One region of the Oceanobacillus sp. FSL W7-1293 genome, then DNA from elsewhere that is predicted to be linked to it. Evidence: predicted binding sites of a transcription regulator. Region 1 holds the regulator's gene; the other holds the start of a gene.

Evidence for each region. The regulator CtsR, encoded in region 1, represses protease genes until heat stress. The targets are predictions, from matches to a motif close to ATGGTCAATAAAGGTCAAACA.
Region 2: the regulator CtsR is predicted to act here: its motif matches at 1,785-1,805, upstream of clpP (ATP-dependent Clp endopeptidase proteolytic subunit ClpP).

Annotation. Positions count from the first base shown of each region.
Region 1 covers NZ_CP150212.1:98,061-105,694, reverse strand. The annotation lists gene radA (DNA repair protein RadA) at 1-648, opposite strand, end outside; gene clpC (ATP-dependent protease ATP-binding subunit ClpC) at 862-3,294, opposite strand; gene MKY65_RS00530 (protein arginine kinase) at 3,308-4,372, opposite strand; gene MKY65_RS00525 (UvrB/UvrC motif-containing protein) at 4,369-4,929, opposite strand; gene MKY65_RS00520 (CtsR family transcriptional regulator) at 4,954-5,421, opposite strand; gene MKY65_RS00515 (MgtC/SapB family protein) at 5,604-6,296, opposite strand; rRNA gene rrf (5S ribosomal RNA) at 7,081-7,196, opposite strand; rRNA gene MKY65_RS00505 (23S ribosomal RNA) at 7,338-7,634, opposite strand, start outside.
Region 2 covers NZ_CP150212.1:3,717,163-3,724,796, reverse strand. The annotation lists gene whiA (DNA-binding protein WhiA) at 1-263, shown strand, start outside; gene MKY65_RS18300 (HPr family phosphocarrier protein) at 391-648, shown strand; gene MKY65_RS18295 (leucocin A/sakacin P family class II bacteriocin) at 1,064-1,366, shown strand; tRNA gene MKY65_RS18290 (tRNA-Arg) at 1,529-1,604, opposite strand; gene clpP (ATP-dependent Clp endopeptidase proteolytic subunit ClpP) at 1,875-2,459, shown strand; gene MKY65_RS18280 (shikimate kinase) at 2,521-3,063, opposite strand; gene MKY65_RS18275 (RNase H family protein) at 3,092-3,487, opposite strand; gene MKY65_RS18270 (FixH family protein) at 3,596-4,099, opposite strand; gene MKY65_RS18265 (fumarylacetoacetate hydrolase family protein) at 4,237-5,121, shown strand; gene rpoN (RNA polymerase factor sigma-54) at 5,200-6,495, shown strand; gene MKY65_RS18255 (glutaredoxin family protein) at 6,485-6,715, shown strand.

The DNA of each region.
Region 1 (7,634 bases):
GTGCCCGACAATAAAAACAGGAATGCCTTTGGTCTTCGCAATTTTCATAAGCTCCATTGTACATTCTCTGACCTGTGACACGCTCCCAGGCGCGCTGGTTATCTCTTCTTTAAAAATGGTTTGAATGGAATCGACGACGACAAAGGAAGGATTGATTTCTTCTATCTGCCTGCTGATATCCATTAAATTCGTTTCTGATAATACATATAGTTCATCCGTTTTTATATCTAAACGATCTGCACGCAATTTGGTTTGCCTTGTGGATTCTTCACCAGATACGTAGAGAACCGGTAAAGCCTTCTCTGCCAGCTGTGCAGATATTTGCAACAGGAGTGTTGATTTTCCAATACCCGGATCTCCGCCAATTAAAACCAGTGACCCTAATACCACGCCCCCGCCTAATACACGGTTAAATTCCCGCATCTTCGTCGTAATGCGGGGTTCCTTCTTTGATTCGATGGAGGTAATCTTTTCGGGTTTTTGTGAGGAGGCTGCACCAGACGTGTATCCTGTCCTGCCTTTTACAGAAGCAGCTTCAATTTCTTCAACCATCGTATTCCATTGATGGCAAGCTGGACATTTCCCCATCCACTTAGCCGATTCATATCCACATTCCTGACAGACAAATTTTGTTTTCCTTTTTGCCAACGTTTCTAACCTCCTTCAAGTGAGATTCAAGCCTAGCGTCTTCTCTTGAACCACCCTTATTTATTATTATAGACTATTTCTGGTTTTCATAGGTTACAGAAAAGCATCAAATTCACAAAGAATCTTCCATACTTATGCCACAAGCATTTTTTTGAGAAATGGAGAAAGCTAGAAGAACCGTGTTCTTCTAGCTTTCTGTACCTTACATCCTGTTTAAGAAAGGACAATAAATTCCCCTTTGCTGTTCAACCCTATTTTCACCTTTTGTTCCTTTTGAATGGTTCCCTTTAACAGCTCTTCTGATAATAAATTCTCGATATTACTTTGAATAGAGCGTCTCAGCGGACGGGCACCATATTCTGGATCAAAGCCTTCATTAGCAATTTTGTCAATTGCCTTATCTGTAAGGGAAAGGGTCAGCTCTTGCTCCTCCAGGCGTTTTTGCAGCTGTTTAAGCATTAATGATGCAATATCTTTCATGTGTTTTCTCTCCAGGGAGTGGAACACAATGGTTTCATCAATACGATTTAGGAATTCAGGACGGAATGCTTTTTTCAATTCGTCCATCACCTTCGACTTCATATCTTCATGCTCTCTCTTCTCATCATTGTCCAGTGTGAAGCCGACATATTTATTACGTCTTAATTCACTTGCTCCGACATTAGAGGTCATGATAATAACCGTATTGCGGAAATCAACTACTCTTCCCTTTGAATCTGTTAAACGGCCATCTTCAAGGACCTGCAAGAGGATATTAAAGACTTCTGGATGTGCTTTTTCTACTTCATCCAACAGCACAACAGAATATGGTTTACGGCGAACACGTTCGGTTAATTGACCGCCCTCTTCATAGCCAACATAGCCTGGAGGCGAACCAACTAAACGGGACGTCGCATGTCTTTCCATGTACTCTGACATATCGATCCGGATCATCGCATCCTCATCCGCAAACATGACTTCAGCAAGCGCACGGGCAAGCTCCGTTTTCCCAATACCCGTCGGTCCAAGAAATATAAAGGAACCAATTGGGCGCTTAGGGTCTTTTAACCCGGCACGGGCGCGGCGGATTGCTTTAGCTACAGCGTTCACTGCTTCCGATTGACCAATAACGCGATCATGAAGAATCTCTTCCATGTTCAGCAGACGGTCACTTTCATCTTTCGTCAATTTCGCAACAGGAACCCCTGTCCAGATAGATACCACTGCAGCGATGTCTTCCATCGTTACTTCCGAATCGGTCTGTCCTTGTTTTTCCTTCCATTCATCCTTTGTTTTCTCAAGCTTTTCACGGTAACGCTGTTCAGAGTCCCGCAAGGATGCTGCTTTTTCAAATTCCTGACTTTGGACAGCGGCGTCTTTTTCTTTCCTTACTTCTTCCAGCTTCTGTTCTAATTCTTTTAAATTTGGCGGAACCGTGTAAGAATTTAAACGTACTTTAGAACCAGCCTCATCGATTAAATCAATTGCCTTATCCGGCAGAAAACGATCTGTGATATATCGATCCGACAGAGATGCTGCTGCTTCAATTGCTTCATCTGTAATAGTCACACGGTGATGCGCTTCGTAGCGGTCTCTTAAACCTTTCAAGATTTGAATGGTTTCATCCAGGGTCGGCTCATCTACCTGAATTGGCTGGAAACGGCGCTCTAACGCGGCATCCTTTTCAATATATTTCCGGTATTCATCTAATGTCGTCGCGCCGATACATTGCAGCTCACCGCGGGCAAGGGACGGTTTTAGAATGTTTGACGCATCGATTGCACCTTCTGCTCCCCCGGCTCCGATCAGCGTATGGAGTTCATCGATAAATAAAATAACATTGCCGGATTGACGGATTTCTTCCATTACTTTTTTCAAACGGTCCTCAAATTCACCGCGATATTTTGTACCTGCAACAACAGTACCCATATCTAACGTCATCACACGTTTGTCACGTAGTGTTTCCGGTACTTCATTATCAATGATCTGCTGTGCCAGTCCTTCTGCAACAGCTGTCTTTCCGACACCAGGCTCCCCAATCAACACAGGGTTGTTTTTGGTACGGCGGCTCAATACTTGGATTACACGTTCAATTTCCTTAGAGCGTCCAATAACAGGATCGATTTTTCCTTCTTTCGCACTGACTGTTAAATCGCGGGCTAAAGAATCTAATGTAGGCGTGCTTGCGTTTGTTTGCTGTCCTGCACGGCCCTGACGGCCTGTCTGAGACTCATTGCTCCCTAACAGTTGAAGAACTTGCTGACGGGCCTTATTTAAGCTTACACCAAGATTATTTAAAACACGGGCAGCAACACCTTCCCCTTCACGGATTAGACCTAAAAGAATATGCTCTGTTCCCACATAGGAGTGGCCCAGTTTTCTTGCTTCGTCCTGAGATAATTCAACAACTTTTTTTGCTCTGGGCGTATAATGAATCGATTGAGAAGGCTGCTTGCCGACACCAATGAGCTTTTCCACTTCTTCTTGAATTTTAGCTACTTCCAGCCCAAGAGATTGCAATGCCTTGGCAGCTATGCCTTCTCCTTCACGTACTAAACCAAGAAGAATATGTTCTGTTCCAATATTATTATGGCCTAATCGTACGGCCTCATCTTGAGATAATGCCAATACCTTTTGTGCCCTCTCTGTAAAGCGACCAAACATCATATGTTTTTTCCTCCTATTTTTTCAAATTTAATCTTTCACGAATAATCGAAGCCCTGCGGATATCACGTTCATCTGAACGAAGTGCTTTATTCGCATAGTGCTGCAAGAATCCAGGCTGTGTTAAAACCATCAGTTCATTTAATATATTCTCGGAAATGTTTTCTATTATGCCTAAATCAATTCCCAAACGCAAATTAGAAATACAGGTAGCAGCCTCCTTCGAATCAATGATTCTGCTATTTTTTAACGTGCCATAGGAACGGAAGACACGATCCTCCAAGCTAATCTCAGATTGCTCGTAAATATACTGCCGTGCCATCCGCTCGTGCTCCACAAGCTGATTAACAATACTCTCCAGGTCTTCCACAATATCCTCTTCCGACTTGCCCAGTGTAATCTGATTCGATATTTGAAAGATATTCCCTCTTGCCTCGCTGCCTTCACCATATATCCCTCTGACAACCAGTCCCAATTGATTAATTGCAGGAATAAGCCGGTTGATTTGCTTTGTCAGTACAAGCGCAGGCAAATGCATCATAATCGAAGCCCGCATGCCTGTTCCAATATTGGTAGGACAGCTGGTCAGATAACCTTTTGTTTCATCAAATGCATAGTCAGCTTCTTCCTCCAGCCAATCATCTAAGTAGTACGCTTCCTCTAAAGCTTTTTTTAGCTGAAGCCCAGGATAATACACCTGAATACGCAAATGATCCTCTTCATTTACCATAATGGAAGTCTGCTCCTGTTCGGATAATAACACTGCAGCATGATCACTATGTTTGATTAAATGTGGACTTATTAAGTGTTTTTCCACCAGAACAAGTTTTTCAATCATATTTAATTGCTTCATTGGTATAAAAGATAGAGAATCCTGCTCTGAATCCTCTTCTTTTATATAATTTTTCTTTATAAATTGCAGTACCTCTTCCAACGCTTCCTTATTACCGGATGTCGGGTACAATTTATCCGCAAAGTTGCGGGCCAGACGGACACGGCTGCTCATTACAATGTCTTTATCCGGACCGTCCTCCAGCATCCACGGGCTAATCGCTTCATTGATAAATGATTCTAATGTCACGTGTTATCACCCGCTTCCTTATCTTGATGATTCGCTTTTTCCAGCTCTCTGATTTTATCGCGCAGAACCGCTGCTTTTTCAAATTCTTCATCTTCAATCAGCTGTTTTAATTCCTCTTTGTGGGAGGATATTAATTGCTTTTGCTGAATATACTTCCCGGCACGCTTTGGAATCCTGCCAGTATGTTTTGTATTCCCAGCATGCACACGCCGTAAGATAGGCTCTACCTTGGAATCAAAGGACGCATAACAATTTGCACATCCAAATTTCCCTGCTTTTTTAAATTCACTAAAGGTTCTCCCGCAAGAAGAACATTTCAGCTCCTGCGGCTGTTTAGGCTGATTGGAATTTGCTGTCCCTGCAGCGTTCAAAGGTATTCCATCTTTTTGAAAAAGCCCAGATAAAAGGTCATTTAATGAGAATCCTTCCTCCGGATAGGTTAAATAACCTTTTTTCTTTGCACATACTTCACAAAGGCTCACTTTCGTCTCTTGACCGTTTATAATATGCTTAAAATGCAGGGTCGCCTTTCTTTCATGGCATTCTTGGCATTCCATACGATTCCTCCCCCCTTCAGGTAATTAATCGTTCAGATACTTGAGTGCAGTTAATGCAGATTTAAGAATACGTGCACGCAATTCATCTCTTAGCGGCAATTGAAAAGCTAACGTTGTTCGATCAATACTTGCCAATATCAGCTTTGCTTCACGTGCTGTAATCAGCTCCTCCTCTAAAAGCCGATCTAAAATATCTATAGCAGCACGCTGCGGAATCGAATCACCGATTAAATAAATAATCTCATCAATCAATTCCGATTTATCCTGATGCCGTATGCGCATAATACGAATATAGCCGCCACCGCCGCGTTTACTTTCTACGATATACCCTTTCTCAATGGTAAAACGCGTATTAATAACATAATTTATTTGAGAAGGTACACATTGAAACTGATCTGCAATTTCACTCCTTTTAATCTCAATCGCTTGTTGTTCTTCTGACTGTAATACTTTTTTCAAATATTGTTCAATGATATCTGAAATGTTACTCATCCTTCGCACCTCAAATCAAATAATTTATTTGATAAATTATTCCTTTTGACTTTGACTAACTTTGACTATGGTTTTATTATAATAAGAAATTGCCACAGTTGCAAATGGATGATATTTCTATTTTGGACAAACAGGCCAAAAATCAAAACATAATTATAAAAATCTATGAAAATATTTATGTTTTAATTTCGCTTTGTTATATTAACCACTCCCGGAAGCTTCGATATTTCATCAAATAAATAAATTAACTTATTGTCCTTTTTCATATTTGTCCATATATGAATTCTGCGCCTGTTACCTTCTAACAGCTTTATCTCAACCTGTTTTATCGTAAAACCGTTCTTTTCCACTGATTTTACAGCTTCATGTATTTCAAATTCCTCTGAAGCAATCAATTCAATAAAATTACTGGTTGCAAACCGAGGGAAAAAATGCTCCATCCGGTTAAAAAATATTAAACTGATAAGGATAATAAGTGTCGTTACAATAGCAACACTATACATGCCGGCTCCAATCACTAATCCTATTCCTGCTACAGCCCATATAGAAGCAGCTGTTGTTAATCCTTTGATGGTTCCTCCATATACAATAATGGTACCAGCTCCAAGAAAACCAATACCGCTAATTACATAAGAGGGGATACGAGCAGGGTCAAATTGAATGTTGTCGTATTGATTCATAAATGTAATAAAACCAAAAATCGATAAAATCATCATCAAACAAGAGCCTACTCCTACCAGTATATGCGTACGAAATCCAGCTGAATGATTATTAATTTCTCTCTCAAAACCAATTAAACCGGATAACAACAAAGCAATAAACAAACGTAACACAATAACTCCGAAATCATCATCAATAAATTGTTCTAATTCCATTCCCTGCACCCCCTTATTGTTTTATATATTTTACAGTTTATTTATATGTATAGGCTATCATTTCATTTTATAAATTGAAAATTTATTCAGCGGGGGTTTTCCGTGCCACCTATCATGAAAATTAATTTTAAACTGTCTAAATAGAAGTATTCATTGTAATAAGTGTATTTTTACTTTAGCAGTAAATTGATTTATCTTCCAGAAATAAATACCAAAGAAAGGATATTTGAGGATAAACAAGCAAAAAACCATTAGACGAACAGTGCCAGCAGTGATACCATGTACAACCACAATCTTACGTCTAATATTTCAAATCAAAAACGTAAAAACGTTGTTTAAAATGCACGTCATAATGAAACATTTTTTGACTCTATACTAAATGTGGCACGTCCTCTCGTTTTCAATCATAGATAGAGTGAAGACAAAAGAATACACGCCATTTGCCATCGAGTTATTTAGGAATAAAAGATGTCCATATGCAGGCACACGGAATCAGAGAAGGAAGTCATTTCGTTGCGGGGTTATTCACAAAACGGCGTATGCAGAAATATCCATTCTGTCGAGGAAAAAACAAACGGACGGATGGCTATCGCTGGCAAAGCATTCATTCAAGGATCCGTCTTTACGACAAAGAAGATTCTATTTCCTGGCAGAAAAGACATAACATTTATATATTTTGTCATCGTACCTTTTATGAACAGATTCAGATGACATAAAACGGCATTTCCTCTAAAAAAATATGCAAAAAAAGAGCTAAGCATGATGCTTAACTCTTTTTCAATATGCCTGGCAACGTCCTACTCTCGCAGGGGGAAGCCCCCAACTACCATTGGCGCTGAAGAACTTAACTTCTGTGTTCGGCATGGGAACAGGTGTGACCTCTTCGCTCTCGCCACCAGACAACAAAATATGTAACTTGAAGATGTTTCCTGAAAAACAAGGACAAGTTATATTATATGCATTTTAGAATAAAAATGCAACACTTTTTTTCAAGAATTTGCACCCTGAAAACTAAATAAGAGTAACGTGACATGAAAAAACTTAGATAAGTCCTCAATCGATTAGTATCCGTCAGCTGCACGTGTCGCCACGCTTCCACCTCGGACCTATCAACCTCATCGTCTCTGAGGGATTTTACTCACTTAAAGTGATGGGAAGTTTCATCTTGAGGGGGGCTTCATGCTTAGATGCTTTCAGCACTTATCCTTACCACACGTAGCTACCCAGCAATGCTCCTGGCGGAACAACTGGTACACCAGCGGTGTGTCCATCCCGGTCCTCTCGTACTAAGGACAGCTCCTCTCAAACTTCCAACGCCCACGACGGATAGGGACCGAA
Region 2 (7,634 bases), 1.2 Mb from region 1:
ACTTAAATAAAACCATCGGCGCAGCGTTCCGTCAAATTGAAAACATTAAATTGATTGAGCGGACAGTTGGATTGGATCAACTGCCGGAGAAATTACAGGAAATAGCTAAGCTCCGTATTCAATATGAAGAAGTTTCATTAAAAGAATTAGGGGAACTTGTTACCAGCGGAACAATTTCTAAATCAGGCGTGAATCATCGTTTGAAAAAAATTGATGAATTTGCAGAGAAAATCAAACGTGGCGAACTGCAGCTTGGTAATTAATGCTAGTATCCGCAGAATATGATATAATGCAGTAAATATCATGGAACATCGCCGAAAGAAAGACGCAGAATTTTTTCTGCTTCCTAAAAAAATGGAGGCGTTTACTTAAGACAGGAGAGTGAATTTATTGGTTGAGAAAACAGTGAAAATCGAATTAGATTCAGGACTACAAGCGAGGCCAGCTGCCTATTTTGTACAAGAGGCCAATCGATTTGATTCACACATATTTTTAGAGAATGATCATAAAAAGGTTAATGCCAAAAGCATTATGGGATTAATGAGTCTGGCCCTGACAAAAGGAGAAGAAATCAAGCTTATTATTGAAGGAGAAGATGAAGAAGAGGCGATGGAATATTTAACAAGCCTTGTACGTGAAAAAGTTTAATGCTGTCTGTATAACGAACTTTGCTTTATTTGATAGGTAAGCAAAGCACCAAATATTAAAACCTCAGTTAAAAAAGTCCCCCTTAAAGGCGAGTTTACATTGCTCAAATTTAAGGGGGCTTTTATTTATTTGGTATTATGTATTTTCTGGTGCACCTATAAGAATTCCAATTTGACTGCTTCAAATATAAATAAACTCAATTTTCGAGCATTAAAAATTAACTTCATTTCCATAGAAACAGGAGTTGACCGTACCTTGGATAACTCCCTTGACCTGGACAAATAATAGAAGGTGAAGTGTAAAGCACCGCTGCGGCGGATCATTTTGCTGTCCATTCTTCAAGGTAATTTGTTGAATCTTCGCAAAAGTTATGTTAGGTTGAGAGACAAATCATTATATAAAAGGAGTGCCTGTGATGAAAAAGAGAATGAAATTAGGAGTAGCAGCCTTAACGTTAGGATTATCCGTTATTTCAACCTCCGGAGTTCAAGCAGCCTCAACAAACTATGGAAATGGTGTTCGCTGCGATGAAACAAATTGTTCGGTAAACTGGAGTGAAACATTTCAACAATCCGCAGATAGAGCGATAGAAAGCTGGGCAACGGGGCTGACATCAGCTCCTGCTAAAGCTAAATCTGCCATTGAGTCCAACTATAAATCAAGTAATGATTCTAACCGGCCGGAGTCAGGTACAACTACTGGCAGTCCCTCTTTCTAATTAGGCAAGGGGTATCACATATAGGGAAATAGAGTATTCATTCGCAACCCAGTGGAAAGGCTGGCGATGATTGTGGAAAGATAATACGAAACTTCCGAAAGACAGAAAAAAGACAAGGGAAGCAAACATCTCCATCCCTTGTCTTTTATTAACTTTATCTAGCGCGCCCAGAGGGATTCGAACCCCCGGCAAACCTGGTACCGGAAACCAGTGCTCTATCCAGCTGAGCTATGGGCGCATCTCATTGAATTAAAAACACAATCTTAATTATACATAGGAAGTTCCTTTGAGACAAGTCCTTTTTATGTAATTTAGCTGAAAAATTATTTTATGCCTCTTTCAATAAGTTTAAATGGTACATGTTTAACAAACATAAAATCGGGAAGGATGGTTAAAGTAGAAATTTGGTGAAACTTTTTGTTTGACCTTCATTGACCAATGAGCTATCATATAAAGTATAGAAAAAATCATCAGCCATTAACGTTGGCAACTTAAGGAGGATTTTTAAATGAATTTAGTACCTACAGTTATTGAACAAACAAATCGTGGTGAACGCGCATATGATATTTACTCCCGCTTATTAAAAGACCGGATTATTTTACTTGGCAGCGGCATTGATGACAATGTAGCCAACTCTATTGTAGCACAGCTTTTATTCTTAGAAGCAGAAGATCCAGGAAAAGATATCTCTTTATATATTAATTCTCCTGGTGGTTCTATCACAGCTGGTATGGCTATTTTTGATACCATGAACTTTATTAAGTCAGATGTATCTACCATCTGCATCGGTATGGCAGCTTCTATGGGTGCTTTCCTGCTTAATGCCGGAGAGAAAGGCAAACGTTTTGCATTGCCAAACAGTGAGATTATGATTCACCAGCCTTTAGGCGGTACGCAGGGACAGGCAACAGATATTGAGATTCATGCCAATCGAATTATCGAGATTAAAAAACGTATGAACCGCATTATGTCTGAAAATACTGGTCAGCCTTTAGAAGTTATTGAACGTGATACAGAACGCGATAAATTCATGAGTGCAGAACAGTCTAAAGAATATGGCATCATAGATGATATCTTTGAGCGCAAAGCGTAAACAATAATAAATCATGAAATCATAAAAAAACAGGCCTTAGCCTGTTTTTTTATGTGCAATTTTAAGCGTAAAGCTCCCATGCTAATTTTAAGGAATCGGCAATATAATCTGCAATTTCTTCAATTTCTTGATTATCTGTCACTACACGGGAGTGATGCTGTCCATAAATTGGCTGCCGATCATCAAAAAGCTGTTTGATTTCCTCCATATTTTTCCCCTGTAAAACGGGGCGGCTGTCAATCAGCAGGCTGATTCGATTCTTCCAGCTGTCCCAGGACAGGTCGAGAAAGAATATTGTAGTGGTTGCGAGACAGACATCCTGTACTTCTTTTTGAAGAAAAGCGCCGCCGCCTAAAGAGATAACCTTTAACTTCTTATGGCATATTTCAGAAATAATTTCTTTTTCATGCTGACGGAAGACGGCTTCTCCATATTTCGCAAAAATCTCTTTCGGAGGCATTCCGAATCTGCGCTCAATTTCTTCATCGATATCAATAAAATCACGATACAGTTTTTTGGCAACAGCTTGACCAATGGTTGTTTTTCCAACACCCATAAACCCAATTAGTACAATGCTTTGTTCCTTTAATGGTATTTCTCTCATGTGACATTCCCCCTCGTCATCCAGCACGTTACGATGATTGCTGATGGATTGCTTTTCTTGCCAATTGGTCCGCTCTGCTATTTTCTTTTTCCGGTATCCATTTAATAAATAAGAATGGAAAGTCTGCTGCTTCAGCCTGGATGATTTCAAGCAAAGGAAGAAATTGTTTGTTTTTGGTTCGTCCTTTATCAATCACGTCTGCGGCTACTTTAGAGTCAGTTCGAAAAGATAAGATTTCTTCAGGGAAGTTGATCTTACAAATTTTTAATGCTTCTATGATAGCGTGAAACTCGGCTTCATGATTGGACATATAAGGTAAGGGGACAGTATATTCCAGCTTCTTTTCCCCAGCCTTTATATAAATGCCGGCTCCGCTTTTTTCTGTATTCACGTTTGTAGCACCGTCTGTATAAACCTGAATCAAAGCATATCCCTCCGCCAAATCGTTCTTTTCTATATTCATATTATAACGAATTTTAAATCAAAAAGGAATGCGTGCAGCCCGGGAATGGTTTAAAAAAACGATGCTAAATTATTCCTCTTCCTGATCATGTTCGTCTGCATCATGACCGTGTTCATGGTGCTCATGATCCATTTCATCATGGGCTTCTTCTTCAGACGGCTCTGCATCACCGGCAATAACCGTTTCTAATGGCATGACATGCAGCTCTCTTGCGGTAGTATGAGCATACATTTCATAAACAGCTTCCTCTTCAAAGGTAAAGCTGGCTGTATAGGTGCCGTCCTCTTGATGAACGCCTTCGATTTCCACACTGTCATCCGCATGCCCCTGCGTCCATACCTCAAATAACACTTCACGTGCATCTTCTACAGGCTCATCATCAAAGGTGACATGAGCTGTTAAATCAATGGTTTCCCCGACTTCAACATGCTCCGGCACATCGAAATCTACTTCCAGAACAGGCAGCTCCATGGAATCCGTGTCCTCTTCTTCTGCTGTATCCGCTTCATTATTTGAGCAAGCAGCTAAAACAGCCATCAGCGCGATGAGGATAAAAAAATTTTTTTTCTTCATTATGTATACCCCTTTCTATATAGTCTCCCGACTCCTAGTATAGCATGACCAGTCAAAGGAGAGGTTGAATAAATTATGACATATTTATTCCTTTCCAACTATAACTCTACTATAATGAGGACAAGGGAGGAATTGACATGAAACTAGTAGCTTATCGGAAAAACAAAGATGAAAATTATCGTGTTGGTGTTTTAACAGATTCAGAATCTATAGCAGATGTAGAAAGCCTGTCGCAGCAATTTGGAGGAAAAGCGCTTCCTGCCAATCCGAGTGATTTTTATGCACATGCATCCGAATACATAGAAGCGTTGCAGAAAATACTTCCAGAAACGGGCAGATATGAAAGCCTTTCCCTTCAGGATGTGCAATTGGGAATGCCGCTCGGAGAAGCGAGAAAGGTTATTTGCGTTGGAAAAAACTATCAGGAGCATGTTCATGAAATGAAATCAGATATACCTGATTTTCCTGTTTTATTTGCGAAATTTGATAATGCTATTATTGGACCGGAGGATGATATTTATTATCCTTCAATAACTGAAAAATTAGATTATGAAGCAGAATTAACCATTGTCATTGGAAAAACAGCTTCTAAAGTGAAAAAAGAAGATGCTTTTGATTATATTGCCGGCTATACCCTTGCCAATGATACCTCCGCACGTGATTTGCAAAAACGGACGCCGCAATGGCTGCAGGGGAAATCACTGGATCATACCACGCCGGTAGGGCCATGGGTTGTGACAAAGGAGGAAGTGGATAATCCGCATGAATTAGCTATCCGTTCCTATGTAAATGGGGAGGTGCGCCAGTCTTCTAATACAGCGCATCTTATTTTTGATATCCCTTTCCTTATAAACTTTATTTCTGAAATCATGACGCTGGAGCCAGGAGATATTATTTTAACCGGAACGCCGCATGGTGTCGGTTTAGCGATGGAGCCATCCGGCCTGCTTCAGGAAGGAGACCGGGTGAAGTTAGAAGTAGAAGGAATTGGAACCATGGAAAACCAGGTGAAGAAAGTATAATATCTGTATAGGGCAATACTGGGAACGGCAGCAATACGAAAAAAATGATTTCCTACTGAAATGCATGGAGGTTAAAGCATGCAGCAGAGTCTGGTGTTAAAGCAAGCGTTAGCTTGGAAAATGAATCAATCGCTTCATCAATCCATTGAAATCCTGCAGCTCTCTGGTATTGAATTATATGATCATGTACAAAAAATTGCGGAAGAGAATCCGTTGATTGAGGATATCCGTCCTATTGATCAGCAGGTGCTCAGTCAATTTCATGGAGAGACAAACGCATTTGAAAATATGAATGCTTCGAAAAAAAATATGTACGAGCAATTAAAAGAGAATGTGTACATGCTTTCTATTTCGGAGGAAAATTTAAAACAGGCGGTTCTTTTTGGAATTGATTCCTTAAATGAAAAGGGCTATCTGGATATTACTATGGAGGAGTGGGCTGCAGACTGTCAATTATCGATGGAAGAAACGGAGCAGGCTCTTTCCTATGTACAATCCCTTGATCCGCCGGGAATTGGAGCCCGGAGCTTACAGGAGTGTATCCAGCTGCAATTAAAAGAAATGGATTGTGATTACCCCTTTTTAGAGGAGCTTTTTGAAAATGATTTGGTCCTGATAGCCGAGGAGGACGTTCAGGCTTTAGCTGAAACCTATGGGGTAACCGAGAATGAAGCCGGCAGATTAATTTCGAATATGAAGCTTTGTCATCCGAATCCAGGTAAATTATTGGAGGAAGAAGAGACAGAATATATTATTCCGGAAGCGGCAGTGTTGAAGGAAAACGGAGAGTGGCAGCTGTCCTTTTTCAATTGGTCAAGCCCCACTATTCAGCTTCGGGATGATATCCTGCAGGCTGATATGCCGAAAGAGGGAGCAGATTTTTTGAAGGAGAAGAAGAAGGAGGTAGAGATGCTGGAGCAGGCAATCCAATACCGCGGGAAAACCTTGGAACAGGTTTTGCGAATTATTGTCAATAAACAATTATCCTTTTTTGAAGAAGGGATAGCGGCATTAAAACCGTTAACCCTTCAAGAAATAGCGGATGTATTGGATCTGCATGTTTCAACGATCAGCCGGACCATCAGCCATAAATATCTGCAGACGAGTTTTGGTATTCTCCGGGTCAAGTATTTATTACAGCGTGAATCCCGGAAAGGGGGAGGAGTCGCCCGGGTTGTGGTGAAGCAATATGTACAGCAAATAATTGCGGATGAAGACCAGACCCGCCCGCTCTCTGATGAGAAAATCCGCAGAAAGCTGGAAGAGCTGTATCAGGTGCATGTAGCAAGAAGAACGGTGATGAAATATCGGGAAGAGTTGGGTGTCCCCTCTTCCCCCAAGCGCAAAAGGAGAACGAACGGAAATAATGATTAAATTTTACACGAAAACGAATTGTCCGCTATGTGAAGAAGCGAAGGGGTTATTAGATTTACTGAACACAAATCATATTCCTGTCGAGGAAATAGATATCTATCAATCAGATGATTTACTGGAAACGTATCAATTAATGATTCCTGTTATCGTTTATAAGGATAATGAATTATATGGGAATGATATCAGCATAGAAAATATCAGCAGACTGTTAGCTGAATAAAGGAAAAGGCGTTCTTTAAAGCAAATGTAAGTGCTTTAGAGAATGTCTTTTTATTATATACTCAACTTTCATACATTAAAAAGTAACTTTATTTCCATAGAAACAGGGGTTGATTGTTCATTCGCTAACACCCTTGATAAAGATATAGAAGGTGAAGTGTAAAGCGCCGCTGCGGCGGACCATTTTGCTTTCCTAGGGGCACGCTCTTCAGCTAACTTTTGCCAAGAAGAGCACTTGGCAAAAGTGGATCTTCAGATGGTGCTGATCCCTCAGGAGTCAAAATGGTCCGCCTCCGCTAGCAGGATATTCTATACGTGAAAAACAACTCATCAAACAGAAGTTTAATCAGATAGAACCTATTTTTCATGTTGCATGGTAACATGTTCCGCCAAGATTCCTTTCTATGCATCGAAGTGATTCCCTGTATTTCATATCCATGCTGTCATGATTGGTTATTCAGGCGAAAGTTGAGTTATATAGAAGTACCCCTGTCTGGATGGAAGAAGAGAATGTGTATGGTTAAACGCCTATCATGTATTTCGGGACATTATTGACCCGGAAGAAATGTTTCAGCGCATATAAACATTAAAATTTTGTAAACATCCGATTCTGTGTTTAAGTTCATATGCAATGGGAATAGTAAACTGTATGCCTTTTTCATGCTATAAAATTAGCAGATGCTTTGGTAAGGAGGTAATCACCCCCCGGGACATAATTGCTCTTCATCACAAAAGTATAACGAAAACACTCCTATGCTTTTTCGCATTTAACTGGCGGCAGGACAGGTTCCTTGTTTTTTAGACAAAAGGGGTGCGAAACAGCCTTATTTTCAAGAGTTTTTCTTTGCTTTTGATAAGAGGTATGTTATAATACAAATGAATCGGGACATAAAACAACCACATGGGACGTTTTCAATCCC